One region of the Patulibacter defluvii genome, then DNA from elsewhere that is predicted to be linked to it. Evidence: riboswitches for the same ligand, from Rfam matches in the RefSeq annotation. Region 1 holds a riboswitch; each other region holds the start of a gene.
What was found. Region 1 has a riboswitch for cobalamin ahead of SH587_RS04205 (FecCD family ABC transporter permease). Riboswitches for the same ligand answer to the same signal wherever they lie in the genome.

Region 1 (5,064 bases):
AGCCGCCGCAGGCCGGCGGCGACCTTCTCGACCGCGCCGACGTTGCGCAGCGACGGATCCATGTCGGACGCCGTCACGACGATCAACCGCCGCTCGCGCACCGCGGTCAGCCGCCGCGCCACCGGGTCGCGGCGCAGGAAGTCGAGCTTCGCCTTCGCGCTGTCGCCGTCGCCGCCGCGGGTCAGGTCGGCCAGGATCAGCACGTCCGGGTCGCGGTCGAGGATCGACTCCCAGCCGACCTCCGGCCACAGCTGCTTGCTGTCGTCGAAGGCGTTGGTCGCGCCGAGCTCGCGGGTGATCATCCCCGGGGCGCCGCAGCAGCCGGCGAAGTACGGCGCCTTGGTCGCGGCGTACCACCAGCCGAGCGTCACGCCCTTGGCGTCGAGGCCGCCGGTCGCCCGCGCCAGCCGCCCCCGCAGGTCGCCCACCAGCCGCTCGCCGCGGGGGCCGACGCCGAACAGCTTCGCGACGTCGCGGACCTCGCCGAAGACGTCCTCGAACCGCAGCCGCTTGCTCTGCTGCGCCTCCTGCCCGCCGCACTCCGACGGCGACAGGTAGGTGGCCACGCCGAGCTTCTCGAACCGCTCGCGCGGCGCGGTGCCCTCGTCGCTGAAGCCGAACGCGAAGGTGGTGTAGACGAGGTCCGGCTCGGTCTTCAGGACCCGCTCGAAGGAGGGGAACTCCTTGCCCAGCTGCGGCACCTTGGCGTTCTCGGCCTCGAGCGCCTTCGGCACCGGGTCGTTCCAGCCGGCCGCGCCGACCATCCGGTCGGCCAGGCCCAGCGTCAGCAGCAGCTCGATCGCCGGCTGGCTGATCGCCACCGCCCGCCGCGGCGCGTGCTCCAGCCGCAGCTCCTGCCCGCAGTTGCGGAGGCTGACCGGTGCGTCGGCCGCGGCGGTGGTGGTCGTCGCGGCGGCGCCGGAGGCCGGCTCGTCGTCGCCGCAGCCGGCCAGCGCGGTGCCGGCGACGGCGGTCGCCAGCAGCAGCGCCAGCGCGCGGCGGCCGCGCGGGCGGCGGGGTGGAACGGGGATCATGCCGGGGTGCTCCTCGGGTCGGGCTCGGTCTCGGGCTCGGGATCGGCGGTGGACCACCGCGGCCCGGGCAGGAAGCGGATCGACGGGCGGCCGTCGGGCCCGTCGGGGGTGACGACCGACCGCACGCGGTAGACGTCCTCGATCAGCTCGGGCGTCAGGACCTCGGCCGGCGGCCCGCCGGCGACCACGCGTCCGGCGGAGAGCACCACCAGCCGGTCGCAGAACATCGCCGCCAGGTTCAGGTCGTGAAGCGCGATCACCGTCGTCACCGGCAGCGCCGCCACCAGCGTCAGCAGGTCGAGCTGGTGGTGGACGTCGAGGTGGTTGGTCGGCTCGTCGAGCAGCAGCTCGCGCGGCTCCTGGGCCAGCGCGCGAGCGATCTGGACCCGCTGCCGCTCGCCGCCGGAGAGCGTCGCCCACGGCTGCCGCAGCTGGTCCTGGAGGTCGGTGCGGGCGATCGCCTCGGCGACCGCGCGGGCGTCCTCCGGTCGCTCGCCGTCCCACGCCCGGCGGTGGGGGATCCGGCCCAGGCGGACGACGTCGAGCACGGTCAGGTCGACCTCGGTCCCGGCCTGCTGCTCGACCACCGCCAGCCGCCGGGCGACCGTCCGCCGCCGCAGCGTCGTCAGGTCGTCGCCGTCCAGCAGCACCGCGCCGCCGCTCGGCCGCCGGACGCCGGCCAGCAGCCGCAGCAGCGACGACTTGCCCGAGCCGTTCGGCCCCAGCAGCCCCAGCGTCGACCCGGACGCGACGTCGAGCGAGACCCCGTCGACGATCAGCCGCTCGCCGGCGGCCCAGCGGACGTCGCGCGCGGCCAGGCTCACGCGACCACCCGTCGGCGGTAGAGGATCGCGGCGAAGGCCGGCACGCCGATCAGCGCCGTCACCACGCCGACCGGCAGCTCCTGCGGGTCGAGCAGCGTCCGCGCGGCCGTGTCCACCCAGACCAGGAAGATCGCGCCGATCAGGGCGGTGGCCGGCAACAGCACCCGGTGGCCCGGCCCGACCAGCAGCCGCGCGGCGTGGGGGAGGACCAGTCCGACGAAGCCGATCGCCCCGGCCGCCGCGACCAGCGTCGCGGTCAGCAGCGCCGTCACCGCCAGCAGCAGCCCGCGGACCGCCGCGACCGGGATCCCGAGCGTCGCCGCCGCGTCCTGGCCGAAGGCGAAGGCGTCGAGCGCCGGCGCACTCAGCAGGCAGAGCACCAGCGCCAGCGCGGCGACCGCGGTGCAGAGGGCGACGTCGGTCCAGTCCGCCCCCGACAGCGACCCGAGCAGCCAGAAGAGCACGCCGCGAGTCTGCTCGGCGTCGGCCGACGAGGTGACCACGAAGGCGGTGATCGCCGAGAACAGCTGGGTGCCGGCGACCCCGGCGAGCACGATCCGGTCGGTCCCGCCACCGGCGCCGGCGGCCAGCAGCAGCACCAGGCCGAAGGCCACCAGCGCCCCGCCGAAGGCGCCCAGCGAGAGGCCGATCGTGCCGCCGCCGATCCCCAGGATCAGCACCAGCACCGCGCCGGTCGAGGCGCCGGACGAGATCCCGAGCACGAACGGGTCGGCCAGCGGGTTGCGCAGCAGCGACTGCATGATCGCCCCGCAGAGCGCCAGCCCCGCCCCGCAGACCGCGGCCAGCAGCGTCCGCGGCAGCCGCAGGTCCCAGACGATCCCGTCCTCGATCCGGGTCAGGCCGGCGTCGCCGAGGCCGAGCCGCTGGCCGAGCGCGCGGGCGACGTCGGAGACCGACAGGTCGGCCGGGCCGATCGTGATCGCCGCCGCCAGCGAGAGCAGCAGCAGCGCCACGCCGCCGCCCCACCAGAGGGCCCGCACCAGCCGCCGCGCCGGCGGCGGGAGGGTGATGATCGGGCGCCCTTCGGGGGCGATCTCGTGCACGGCGTCCTTCGATCAGGGACTCATGCGCGGAGCCCGTTCGGCGATCCGGCCGATCGCGCACGCGGCGCGAAGGACCGTGAGCCAGCAGGTCTTCGGGCTCGGGATCGACCGGGAGGGACGCCTTCCCGGACCGTTCGGTCCAGTGGTCGATGCCCCGCCCGTCCCCCATACCGCTGCGCGTCAGCTCCGGTCTCGCACCGGATTCCCTGACCCACTCGGTGGGTGCGACTGGCTCGCCGCGGACGATAGCGGACGTCCGGTGCGGCGGCGGGGCCGCCGCACCGGGTCCGGGGATCAGCCGGTGACGCCGCCCGCGCGCGCCGGGGCGCGGCGGATGGTGAGCGTGGCGTTGGTGGCGCGGGTCGCCGCGCCGGTGGCGCGGGTGGTGGTCCGGACCCGCAGCCGGCCCGGGCGGTTGAGCGCCCGCGCGCTGTACGTGCGGGTGGCCGTCTGGCCGGGCCGCAGCGTCTTGATCGTCCAGCAGCGGCTGCCGCTGCTGAGCGTGGCCTTCGGCGTCGCCGAGACGAACCGCAGGCCGGCCGGCACCCGCTCGCAGACGCGGACGTCGTGGAGGGTGGTGCCGCCGCCGTTGCGGACCCGGATCGTGGTCCGCACGCTCTGGCCCGGGCGGACCGTCTTGCGCGAGAGGGTCTTGCTGACGACCAGGCGGCCGGGGGCCGGCTGGACCGGCGGATCGACCGGCGGCAGCAGCGGCGGCGCGGTCACGACGTAGGTCCGGGTGGCGGTGATCGTCCGGCCCTCGGCGTCGATCGCCGTCACCGTGATCGTGTAGACGCCCGGCTGGTCGGTCGGCAGCGGCGCGCCGTCGGTGACCGGCAGCTCGCTCCCGTCCGGCCGCCGCACCTTCGCGCCGCAGGTGACCGGGGCGGCCTCGCCGTGGCACGAGAAGCCGGCCGTCAGCGGCGCGCCGGTCGGCACGGTGGTGCCGTCGGTCGGACCGCTGACGGTGGCGGTCGGCGGGGCCAGCGGCTTGGCGCAGCCGGTCACCGTCTGGGCCAGGCCCCAGCCGTTGGCCGCACCGGCGGGCAGGGTGTAGCCGTTCGGCTGGACCTGCGGATCGGCCGCGTCGTCCGGCGCGTCGACCGTGGTCAGCGTCGCCGCACCGCGGTTCGCCACGTACATCCGGCCGTCGGGCGCCCGGCGGACCGCGCCGCCGTTGCCGATCGCACCCAGGTCCTCCTCGCTGGCCTTGATCGCGACCGCGTCGCTCGGGTCGCCGATGTCGTAGCGGAGCAGCCGGGCGCCGTTGAAGATCCGGGTCGCGTACAGGTAGCGGCCGCTGGGCGAGAAGTCGGCGTAGTAGCCGTTGCTGCCGGTCGTGGCGGTGTTCCACTCGGCGGTCTGGGTCAGCACGCCGGTGCTCGCGTCGAGGGTCAGCAGCCGCAGCTTCGCCGGCTGGGTGCCGGCGGAGACGTTGCCGCTCATCAGGGCGATCTTCGTCAGGTCGGAGCTGACGGTCAGCGAGCCGAAGCCGTTGTAGTTGTTGCTCGGCATCGTCGAGACGACGGCGGTGCCGGTGACGGGGCCGTTCTCGTCGAACTCGTAGGCCAGCACCTCGGGACCGCCCTGGGTGTTGGTGATGACCCAGAAGCCGGTGCCGTCGTCGTTGGGGACGGCGGTGATCGCCTCCGAGGCGGTGCCGGCGGTGCCCAGGGCCACGTTCTTGGTCGCGGTGACCTCGCCGAGACCGCCGTTGGCGGTCATGTCGACGACCGAATAGGTCAGGTCGCCCTTGCCGGGACCGGAGCCGTGGTTGACCGAGGCCTCGGCGCTGGTCGTGACCACGAAGTAGCGGCCCGGGTGGCCGATCGCCGGGAACGCCGCGACCGTCTGCGTGGCCGAGTCGTTGCCCAGCAGCCCGGCGCCGTTGGGCATCAGGTCGCTGTTGCGGTCGTAGACCTGCTGGCCGTTGGACCAGAACAGCAGCGTGCCGTCGACGTCGGTGACGACGGTCGAGCCCTCGACCGCCGACTTGCTGCCGACCGTGGCCGTCGTCGCGGTCCCGGAGGTGCCGAAGTCGATGTGGCCGCGGGTGCCGAAGTACCAGTGGCGCTCGGTGGCGCGAACCTGGCCGGGGGTGCAGAGCTGGAGCGGTGGCGCGGCGGTCGCCGTGGTGGCCAG
Region 2 (5,064 bases), on a different contig from region 1:
CAGCTCGCGCGGGCGGACCGCCAGGTCGACGTCGCGCAGGATCGTGCGGCGGCCGATCGCGCAGTCCACGGCACGGGCCTCCAGCAGCGGCGCAGCGCTCACGAGGCGCCCCCGAAGCGGTAGCGGCCGCGGCCGAGCAGCAGCAGGAAGACCGGCGCCCCGATCAACCCGGTGACGACGCTCAGCGGCATCTCCGTCGGCCGCACCGCGACCCGCGCCAGCACGTCGACCCAGAGCAGGAACAGCGCCCCGGCCAGGGCCGCCACCGGCAGCACCGCCCGGTGCCGCGCGCCGACCAGGATCCGGGCCAGGTGCGGCAGGATCAGGCCGACGAAGCCGATCCCGCCGGCGACCGCCACCAGCACGCCGACCAGGCCGGCGAGCAGCACGAAGAGCGCGTTGCGGACCGCGCGCACCGGCACCCCGAGCGCCGCGGCGGTGTCGGGCCCGGCGGCCAGCGCGTCGAGCCAGCCGGCCCCGGCCAGCAGCAGCACGCCGAGCACGGCGACCGTCAGCGACGGCAGCAGCAGCTGGTCCCAGGCCGCGCCCGAGAGGCTGCCGAGCAGCCAGAAGAGCACCGACTGGGCCGCCTGCGGATCGGCGCTGCGGAAGACCAGGAAGCTGGCCAGGGCCGAGAACGCCGACGACAGCACGGTCCCGGTCAGGACCAGCCGCAGCGGGGTCAGGCCGCCCTGGGCGAGGGCCACGCCGAAGACCAGCAGCGCCGCCGCCAGCGCGCCGACGAGCGCCCCCAGCGACAGCGCCCAGATCCCCGTCCCGGCGAAGAGCCCGGTCGTGATCACCGCGGTCGCGCCGACCGCCGCGCCCGACGACACGCCCAGCAGGTACGGGTCGGCCAGCGGGTTGCGGACCAGCGTCTGGACGCCGGTCCCGGCCAGGGCCAGGCCGGCGCCGACGACCACGGCCAGGATCGTCCGCGGCACCCGGATGTCCCAGACGATCGCCTCGAAGGTCGGGTCGACCGGCCCGCCGAGCAGCCGCTGCTCGAGCACCCCCAGGACGATCCGCGGCGCCAGCGGCTCGGCGCCGAAGCCGGTCGACAGCACGGCGCTGGCCACCAGCAGCAGCGCCAGCGCCGGCAGCAGCAGCGCCAGCGGCACCCGCCGGCGGGCCGGGCCGCCGTTCATGACGGCGCCCCCGTCGCGACCCCGACCACGGCCGCCGCGGCGGGCAGCCGGCCGAGCGGGGTCGCGGCGGCGGCGGCCGCGGCCTGCCGGGCCGCGCGCTCCGGCGCCGTCAGCCGGTCGCAGGCCGCGCACTCGCGCTTGACCGGCGACAGCCGCATCAGGCAGCAGGTCCGCCGCTCGTGGGCGAGGACGGCCGGGTGGCCGGCCACCGGCCGCAGCGCGACGAGCTCGCGGGCGGGCCACGCCGGGTCGTCGAGGAAGCGCTCGGCCGCGGCCCGCAGTCCCGGCCGGTGGCCCGGATCGAGCGTCCGGTGGAGCAGCCCGAAGGCGCCGGCGCAGGCCGCGGCGACGTTGCCCCACGCGACCCGCTCGACGATCCGGCTGGCGGTCCGCGACGCGGCCACGACCGGCGCCAGGTGGCCGGCGAGCAGCGCCCGCGCGACCTCGCCGGTCGACGCCTCGGCGCGGGCGACCGCGGCCCCCGGCAGGGCGATGGCGCGGGTCCGGCCCTCGACCAGCCGCACCCAGACCGCCTCCGGCGCCAGGTCGAGCAGCGCCCCGGTCTGGACCCAGACGCCGAGCACCGCCCCGGCCAGCCGGCCGGCGTAGCCCTGGAGCGCGCACGACCCACCGGCCGCCCGCGGGCCGCCGGCCATCGTGTCGCGGGCGTAGCGGTCGGCGATCGCGGGCCACGCGGCCGGGTCGGCCAGCCGACTGCTGGGCGACCACCCGGCCGCCCGCAGCGCGTCGGTGTCGCGCGCGGCGTCGATCGGGAAGCCGTCGCCGAGCGCGGCCAGCCGCGCCAGCGCCGCCTGCGTCGCGGCGCTCACCGGCCGAGCGCCGACCAGTCGATCCGCTTGGCGCCGATCGCGCTGGGCGGCGCCAGGCCCTCGGCCTCGAGCGCGGCCCGCACCTGCTCGGCGGCGTCGATGTTCGGGAAGCCGCTGGTGAAGAGGCTCAGCGGCAGCACCACGATCCGGTCGCGGTCGACCACCGGCGTGCCGCGGAGCCCGGCCCGCGCGCGAATCGTGGCCAGCTTCTGGCGGACCTCCCCGGGCTCGCCCGAGCGGTAGTCCATGACCACGATCAGATCCGGGCGGGCCCGCGCCACCCGCTCCCAGCTGGCCCGGAACCAGGTCGTGTCGACGTCGGCGAAGACGTTGCGGCCGCCGGCCGCGTCGATGATCCCCTGCGGCGCTCCGTTGCGGCCCGAGGTGTACAGGTCCTTCTCGCCGCTGTCGTAGAGCAGCACCCGCGGCGCCCGGCGCGGCCGTGGCGCCGCCCGCAGCGCGGCCAGCCGCCGGTCGAGCTCGCGGCGAGCGTCGGCGGCCCGCTCGCGGTGGCCGGTCAGCGCCCCGTAGTTCGCCAGGTCGGCGCGGACGGCGTCCCACGGGCCCATCGTCCCGAGCGCCGAGTCCCTGCCCTTGGCCGGGTCCTGGCGGCAGCTGTCGGAGATCACGTAGGTCGCGATCCGGCGGGCGCGGGCCCGCTCCTCGGTGACGCCGCTCGCGCCGGCGAAGAGGCCGCTGTAGGAGCCGATCAGCAGGTCGGGCCGGCGGGCCACGACGGCCTCCAGGGCGATCGGGCTCTGGAGCCGCGGGATCGACGCGACGGAGGCGCCGTAGCGCTCCATCACCGGATCGTTGCCGGGGCTGAGCGACATCGCCGCGATCTGGCGGGCCGCGCCGACCCGGATCAGGGTGCCGACGTTGGCGGAGTTGCTGGTCGCGACGATCCGCCGGACGGGACCGCGGTAGCGGCGTTCGACGCCGCAGTTGCGGACCTCGATCGCGCCGGTCGTGGCGGCCGCGGCGGTCGCGGAGGGGTCGTCGTCGCCGCAGCCGGCGAGCGCCAGCAGGCCGACGGTGGCGAGAGCCGCAGCGAGGCCGCGGACGGTGGGGCGTTGGAGCATCGGAGATGGCCTTCGATCAGGACCCGAAGTCGCGGGGTCCGTGGACTGATCCGCTCGACGCCGAGGCGTCGGAACGTGAGCCAGCAGGTCTTCGGGCTCGGGATCGTCGGGTGGCGCGCCTTCCCGGTCGCCGTCCGTGCGGGACGCCGAGGCCAGTGGCCGATGCACCGCCCGTCCCCCCTACCGCTGCGCGTCAGCTCCGGCTTTGGACCGGATTCCCTGACCCACCTCGTGGGTACGACTGGCTCGCCCGCCAGCCTATCCGACCGGCGCCCCGATCAGCGGTCGTCGGCCTCGACCTCGGCCAGCCACTGGGCCTTCTCCGCCCGCCACGCCTCGTCGTCGCGGCGGTGCTTCCAGTAGCCGGAGATCGAGTGGCCGTCGCGCGGCAGCCCGCGCTCGACCAGCAGCCGGCGGCGGATTGCGCGGACGGCGCCGGCCTCGCCGTGGAGGAACAGCTGCGGGCGGCCGGCGGGCAGCTCCAGGTCCTCCAGCACCCGCAGTAGCGCGCTGCCGTGCGGCTCGTCGGGCGCCCGCCGCAGCCAGCGGACGTCGGCCTGCGGCGGGGCGTCGAGCGGGGTCTCGTCGTCGGGGCCGGCGCTCTCGACCAGCACGATCGTCGGCACGCCGTCGGGGATCCGCGGCAGCGACGCGGCGATCGCCGGCACCACGCTCGGGTCCCCGATCAGCAGGTGCCAGTCGGCGGACGGGTCGGGCGCGTAGCCGCCCCCCGGCCCGAGCAGCTGGATCAGGTCGCCGGGCCGGACGGCGCTGGCCCACGGCCCGCCGAAGCCGACGTCGCCGTGGACGACGACGTCGATCGTCAGCCGCCCGGCGGCCGGGTCCCAGGCCCGCACGGTGTAGGTGCGCATCCGCGGCCACTGCTCGCGCGGGAGCGTGGCGCGGACCTGCTCGACATCGGCGTCGGGGCCGTAGGGCGCGCCGGCCGGCGGGAACAGCAGCTTCACGTAGTGGTCGCTGAACTCGCCGGCGGCGAACCCCTCCAGCCCCTCGCCGCCGAGCACCAGCCGGATCAGGTGCGGCGTCAGCGCCTCGCGCTCCAGCACGGTGGCGCGACGGGGACGGCGGACGGGGCGGCTCGGGGTCTCGGTGGCGGTCGTCTGGGGCACGGCACGGTCCTCGGATCGGGGGCCATCTACCTTAGGGAACCCTCACTCCGGCCCCGTGGAGACGGGCGTCAGCGCTCGTTCTCCCGTCGCCAGGCGACGTAGTCGGCGACCGCCGCCGCGACGTCGAAGGCCGGGACGAAGCCGGTCTCCTCGCGCAGGCGGGCGACGTCCAGGTAGGGATCCGGGCCCGGCCCGTCCTGACGTCCCGGCCGCAGCTCCAGCTGTAGGTCGGGGAGGGCCGCCCGCAGCGCCTCGACGAACTCGCGGTTGGTCGCCGGGCGGCCGCTGGAGACGTCGTAGACCTGGTGCCGCAGGCGCTCGGCGGTGGTCAGCAGCGCGATCGCCCGGCCGGCGTCGGGGGCGTAGCAGCGGTCGCCGCCGTCGTCGGCGTGGAGCGGCGGCGGCTCCTCGCCCCGCAGCGCGGCGCTGATGTACGACGGGATCGGGAAGAACGGCGACTCCGGATCGCCCAGCGGGCCCCAGATCGTCCCGATCCGCAGCACCAGCGGCTCGACCCCGCTGCCGGCCAGGGCGTGGGTCACCAGCGGCTCGACCGCCTTCTTGAAGGCCAAGATCAGGTGCGGCAGCGGCGCCGTCGGCAGCGCCAGGCCCTCGTGCCAGGGGACCTCCTCGCGGCCCACGTAGACCCCGAGGCTGCTGGCGACGGCGAACCGCCGGACGCCCCAGGCGCGGGCGGCGTCGAGCGCGTTCAGCAGCCCGGCCGTTTCGTCGCGGAGGAAGGCCACCGGATCCTCGCCGGGCACGCTGCCGGCCAGGTGGACGATCGCCGCGAACTCGTGGCGCTCGCCGAGGGCCAGGAACGCGTCGCGGTCGCGGACGTCGAGCGCCTCGACCGCCACCCGGCCCTCCAGGA
Region 3 (5,064 bases), on a different contig from region 1:
GCCGCGCCTGGCCGTAGAACGGGCGCTCGCGGTCCTCGAACAGGGCCCGCATCATCGTCGGCGCGGACCCGGCGAAGAGGTAGCTGACCTGGTCGCCGTGGTGCTGGATCACCGATCGCAGCAGGCCGTCGAGGTCGCGGTCGGCGGTCATCACGTCCTGGAACTCGTCGAGCGCGACGACGGTCCGCCCGCCGTCGGCGAGCGTCGCCGGCAGGTCGAGGATCTCGGCCAGCAGGAACCGCGCCTGCTCCTCGCCGGGCGGCTCGGTGCGGGCCGGGCTGAGGGTGACGGCGATCCCGGCGGCGCCGATCGTGACGCCCAGCCGGCGGGCGATCCGGGCCAGCGCGCCGCGGGCCGGTCCGCCGAACGGCTGGTAGGCCCGGACCAGCCGCACGCAGACGTCGGTCACGGTGCTGACCCGCGAGAGGTCGACCCGGGCGACCCGGTGGCCGGTGGCGGCCATCCGCGCCAGGTGGGCGTCGATCACGCTCGTCTTGCCGAACCGCCGCGGCCCGGCCAGGCGGACGCTGACGCCGGAGGCGACGGCCCGCGCGAGCTGGTCGAGCTCCTCGCGCCGGTCGATCAGGGCGTCCGGCGCGACCGGCCCCACGAACCGGAACGGGTTGGTCACCGGCCCATCGTAGTCCGTACGGGATTCCCGGACAACTCCGTACGGAAATCCCGTACAGACTCGTCCGGTCTTCCCGGACCGACCCGCTCGCTCACGGCGCCCACGGCGACCCGACCGCGGCCAGCCCGGCGACGCCGCGCTCGGTCACCCGTTCGGGGCCGCGGCGGCCGATCGCGGGCCCCCAGACGACCGCCGGGACCGGCGCCGCGGTGTGGCGGCCGCTGTCCGGGTCGGTGCCGTGGTCGGGGCAGACGGCCAGCGTCGCGCCGAGGTCGAGGGCGACCCCGGCCAGCGGGGCCAGCAGGTCGCGGTCGAGCTGCTGCAGCACCCGCGCCTTCGCCCGCCGGTCGCGGGCGTGCGACGCCTCGTCGGGCCCGCCGACGTGGACCACCACCATCGGCGTCCCGGCCCGCAGCAGCGCGACCGCGGCGCGGGCCTTGGCCGGCAGGTCGCTGGCCGCGTCGCCGGTGGCGCCGCTCGGGTGGACGGTCGCCGCGCCCAGCAGCCGCGCGATCCCGGCGGCGGTGCTGCGGGCGGCGCAGACGACCGTCGTCTCCCGCTCGTCGAGCAGCGGCGGCGGCAGCGCGCCGTCGGCCCACAGCTGCAGCCGCGGCGGGTCGTCCGGGTCCTCGACCCCGGCGACGCCGGCCGCCGCCCCGACCCGCACCAGGTCGCGCAGCAGCGCCGGCCCGCCGAGCAGCGGCTCGGTGTGGGCGAAGACGACGATCCGGTGGCCGCTCAGCCGCTGGACGTGCAGCGCCTCCTCGCCGCCGGCCCCCCGCAGCAGCGTCGCCGCCGCGTCGCCCAGCTCGGGCCAGGGCCGGCCGTCGGCGTGGCGGACGTCGACCCGGTGGACGACCGCCCCGTCCGGCTCGCGGAGGCCGTGGGCGGCGGCGTCGATCCGCCCGCGCGAGAGCGGCCGCGGACGGCCGTGGGCGTCGCGCTCCGGGGTCCAGCCGAGCAGGGTCGGGATCCCGGTCTCGCTGCCGGGGTGCAGGCCCTCGGGCGTGACCGCCACCGGCCGCACCGCCCCGCGGCGGGCGATCGCGTCGAGCGCCGGCGTCGCGGTCCGCTCGAGCGTCGTCGGTCCCGCGGTCGCCCCGTCGTCGCCTGGGGGCGTCTCCGCCAGGCCGTCCGGGATCACCAGCACCCGCTGGCTCATGCCCGCCCGCTCACCACTCGATGCCCTGCTGCGCGCGGATCCCCTGCGCGATCGGGTGCTTCACGTTCTGGACCTCGCTGACCAGGTCGGCCAGCTCGATCAGCTTCGGGTCGGCGTTGCGGCCGGTGACGATCACGTGCTGGAAGCCGGGCCGGTCGCGGATCGTGGCGACCACCTCGTCGACGTCGATCCAGCCCCAGTTGATCGGGTAGGTGATCTCCTCCAGCAGCAGGAACTCGTAGCGGGCCGCGGCGATCCGCCGCTTGACCTCCGCCCAGCCCTCCTTGGCGATCTCCTCCGACTCGGACATGTCGCGCTGGATCCAGGTCCAGCCCTTGCCCATCGTCTCCCAGTCGATCGTGCCGCCCTCGCCCGAGGCGGAGAGGACCTCGGCGGCCTTGCGCTCGCCGACCTTCCACTTGCCGCCCTTGACGAACTGGAAGACGCCGCAGCGGTAGCCGCGCGCCCACGAGCGCTGGAGCATCCCGAAGCTGGCCGTCGACTTGCCCTTGCCGGGACCGGTGATGACCGCCACCAGCGGCACGTCGCGGCGCTTGCGGCGGACCTGCTCCTCGCTGCCGCGGTCCTCGGGACGGTGCGGCAGGTCGGCGCCGGCGTGGCGGGCGGCGGCCTCCTGCCCGGGCGGCCGCGAGGGGTCGGCGGCGGTGGCGCCGTCGTCGGCGGGGGGCGTGTCGCTCACGCGGATCCTTCTTCCGGTCGGGAGGTGAGGGCGGGGACGTCGGCGGTCGAGCGCTGCGGCTCGCAGCCGGGCGGCGGGGGCGGTGCCGCCGGGCGCGCGCGCTCCGGCTCGCTGCCGGCGGGCGGCGGCACGCTCGCCGCCGCGCGCGGGGTCGGCCGCGGACGGCGCTGCGGTCGCCGCAGCTCGGGCGGGGCGATCAGCACCAGGTCAGGCCGCCGCGCCAGCAGCGCGGCGACGACCCCGGCGGTGATCACCGCCTCGATCACGGCCACCACCGCGTAGGTGCCGATCGTCGTCCCCGCCAGCGCGCCGAGGTCGATCGGGGTCTTGTGCCCGAGCGCGTACTCGGCCACGAAGAGGACGCTGGCCAGCACCACGTTGACGAACGCCGCGGCCCCGCAGGCGAGCGCCAGCCCGCCCGGCGATCCGCGGCCGCGGACCGACGCCACCGCCCGCTGGATCGCGCGCAGGATCGGCCAGCCGACGAAGGCCGGCACCAGCGCGCCGTTGACGATGTTCAGGCCGAGGGTGGTGATCCCGCCGTCGCCCTGGACCAGCGCCTGGACGATCGTGACGACGCTGATCGTCAGCGCCCCCAGCCACGGTCCGAGCAGCGCGACGGCGAGCGTGCCGCCGAGCAGGTGGCCCTGGGTGCCGACGCCGATCGGCACGAACGGCGAGTCGCCGACCAGGAAGAAGGCGCCGGCCAGCCCGGCCAGCGGCAGCCGGCCGTCCTCGCCGGTGACGTCGGCCTTGCGGACGCAGAAGGCCAGGCCGGCGACGGCGACCGCGGTCCCGACGCCGGTCACCTGGCCGGTCAGGAAGCCCTCAGGGATGTGCACGGGGCCTCCCGTCGGCGGGCGCGATCGGGGCCTCGGCGCCGGTCTCGGCGACCGTCTCGGCGCGGCCGTCGGCGAACCAGGCGAGGTCGATCTCGGCGACGTCGCCGATCACGAAGGTGACCGGCGGGTCGAGCCGCGGCGGCAGCGCGGCGAGCGTGCCGCGGACGGTCCGCTGGTGGCCGGCACGGCCGGCGGCGCTGATCGCCGCCACCGGCGTGCTGGCGGGCAGGCCGCCGTCGATCAGCCAGCCGGCGATCCGCCGCATCCGCGAGCGGCCGGTCAGCACGACGATCGTCCCGCCGAGCGCGGCGAGCGCGGCCCAGTCGACCTCGCCCGGGTACTCGGGATCGCTGTTGCCGGCCAGGATCGTGACCACCCGCGAGCGCTGGCGGACGTGGACCGGGATCCCGGCGAAGGCGGGGGCGGCGAGGCCGGCGCTGATCCCGGGCACGATCGTGAACGGCACCCCGGCCCGCTGCAGGGCCAGCGCCTCCTCGCCGCCGCGGGCGGCCACGAACGGGTCGCCGCTCTTCAGCCGCACCACCTCGCGGCCGCTGCGCCCCAGCTCGACCAGCAGCTGGCCGACCTGCTCCTGCGGCAGCGCCGGCTGGCCGGGGGCCTTGCCGACGAGGATCCGCTCGGCCGCGGGCGGCGCCAAGGCGACGACCGGGTCGGTCGAGGGGCGGTCGCTGACGACCACCTCGGCGCGCCGCAGCAGCTCGGCGGCGCGGACGGTCAGCAGGTCGGGGTCGCCGGGGCCGGCGCCGACCAGGTGGACGGTCACGTCCCGCTCCGCGAGCGGGGTGGGAGGGAGGCCGCGCGGCCGGCGGCGGTCGGGAATCGGTGCTCCATCGGGATGTCGCGTCCCTCGTTCGGCGGCCGTGGCGGTGTCGTTCCTGACTTCGGCCGCGGAGCGGGCCGTCACAGTGGCGCGACCGTGCCGGACTTGCACCGGCTTCCGCGCACCACCACGGAGGTCGAAACCGTAGCGGACGGTCGTCGCCGGCGGTGATCGGTCGCCGTCGGCACGGCCGTCTCGATCGTTCGGCCAGCTGCGCACGCTGTCCACTGCCGGGCTTAGAACGTTCGTCCAGAGGCGGTGGACGGTCGTCCAGTCCCACGCGCGCGTGGTCGACCCCGTGGAGGATGGATCGACGTGCCCGCAAGGACTTCGCGGTGGCGGCCGCGGTGGGCGCCACCCTCGCGGTGGGCACGTTGACCGTGGGCGTGGCCTTCGGCCCCGCGTCGGGCCCTGGCGTCCGCGACCTGGTCGGCGACGCCGAGTCGCGCGCGCTGCCGGTGGCCCGCGCCGTCGCGGCCGGCTCCGGCACGGATCGCAACGGCCCGCGCGCCAGCGCCGGCGGCTCCGGCGGCGTCGTCGACGGGCCGGCGGCCGGCGGGCGCGCGAGCGGCGGGCTCGGCCTCGGCCTGGGGCTGGGCGGCAGCGCGGGGCCGGGCAGCGGCAGCGGCTCCGGTGGCGGTCGACCCGGCGGCCGCGGGGGCGAAGGCGACGGTGGTCGCGGCGGGCGCGATTCCGGCTCCGGCTTCGCGGGCGGCGGCGCCGGCGGCGTCGATCCCTCGACCGGGACGCCCTCCTCGCCGAGCCCGTCGACGCCGACCCCGGGCACCCCGGAGGAGCCGGCGACCTCGCGCGTGCGGCTGCGGGTGCTCGGCGTGACGCTGGCGGGCGCGGACGGTGCGACCACCCTCGAGCCGGGCAGCGAGGTCC

Region 2: linked by a shared signal. The riboswitch ahead of SH587_RS12230 (ABC transporter substrate-binding protein) and the one ahead of SH587_RS04205 (FecCD family ABC transporter permease) in region 1 are both predicted to bind cobalamin.
Region 3: linked by a shared signal. The riboswitch ahead of cobA (uroporphyrinogen-III C-methyltransferase) and the one ahead of SH587_RS04205 (FecCD family ABC transporter permease) in region 1 are both predicted to bind cobalamin.

The regions. Positions count from the first base shown of each region.
Region 1 is NZ_JAWZSQ010000003.1:35,919-40,982, forward strand. Features, by position in the region: gene SH587_RS04195 (ABC transporter substrate-binding protein) at 1-1,034, opposite strand, end outside; gene SH587_RS04200 (ABC transporter ATP-binding protein) at 1,031-1,858, opposite strand; gene SH587_RS04205 (FecCD family ABC transporter permease) at 1,855-2,892, opposite strand; cobalamin riboswitch at 2,989-3,170, opposite strand; gene SH587_RS04210 (hypothetical protein) at 3,217-5,064, opposite strand, start outside.
Region 2 is NZ_JAWZSQ010000010.1:58,148-63,211, forward strand. Features, by position in the region: gene SH587_RS12215 (ABC transporter ATP-binding protein) at 1-102, opposite strand, end outside; gene SH587_RS12220 (FecCD family ABC transporter permease) at 99-1,115, opposite strand; gene SH587_RS12225 (IucA/IucC family C-terminal-domain containing protein) at 1,145-1,978, opposite strand; gene SH587_RS12230 (ABC transporter substrate-binding protein) at 1,975-3,060, opposite strand; cobalamin riboswitch at 3,126-3,321, opposite strand; gene SH587_RS12235 (siderophore-interacting protein) at 3,339-4,190, opposite strand; gene SH587_RS12240 (NAD-dependent epimerase/dehydratase family protein) at 4,259-5,064, opposite strand, start outside.
Region 3 is NZ_JAWZSQ010000008.1:177,127-182,190, forward strand. Features, by position in the region: gene SH587_RS10970 (AAA family ATPase) at 1-631, opposite strand, end outside; gene SH587_RS10975 (alkaline phosphatase family protein) at 723-1,793, opposite strand; gene cobO (cob(I)yrinic acid a,c-diamide adenosyltransferase) at 1,804-2,397, opposite strand; gene SH587_RS10985 (energy-coupling factor ABC transporter permease) at 2,490-3,335, opposite strand; gene cobA (uroporphyrinogen-III C-methyltransferase) at 3,322-4,119, opposite strand; adenosylcobalamin (AdoCbl) riboswitch at 4,215-4,309, opposite strand; gene SH587_RS10995 (hypothetical protein) at 4,482-5,064, shown strand, end outside.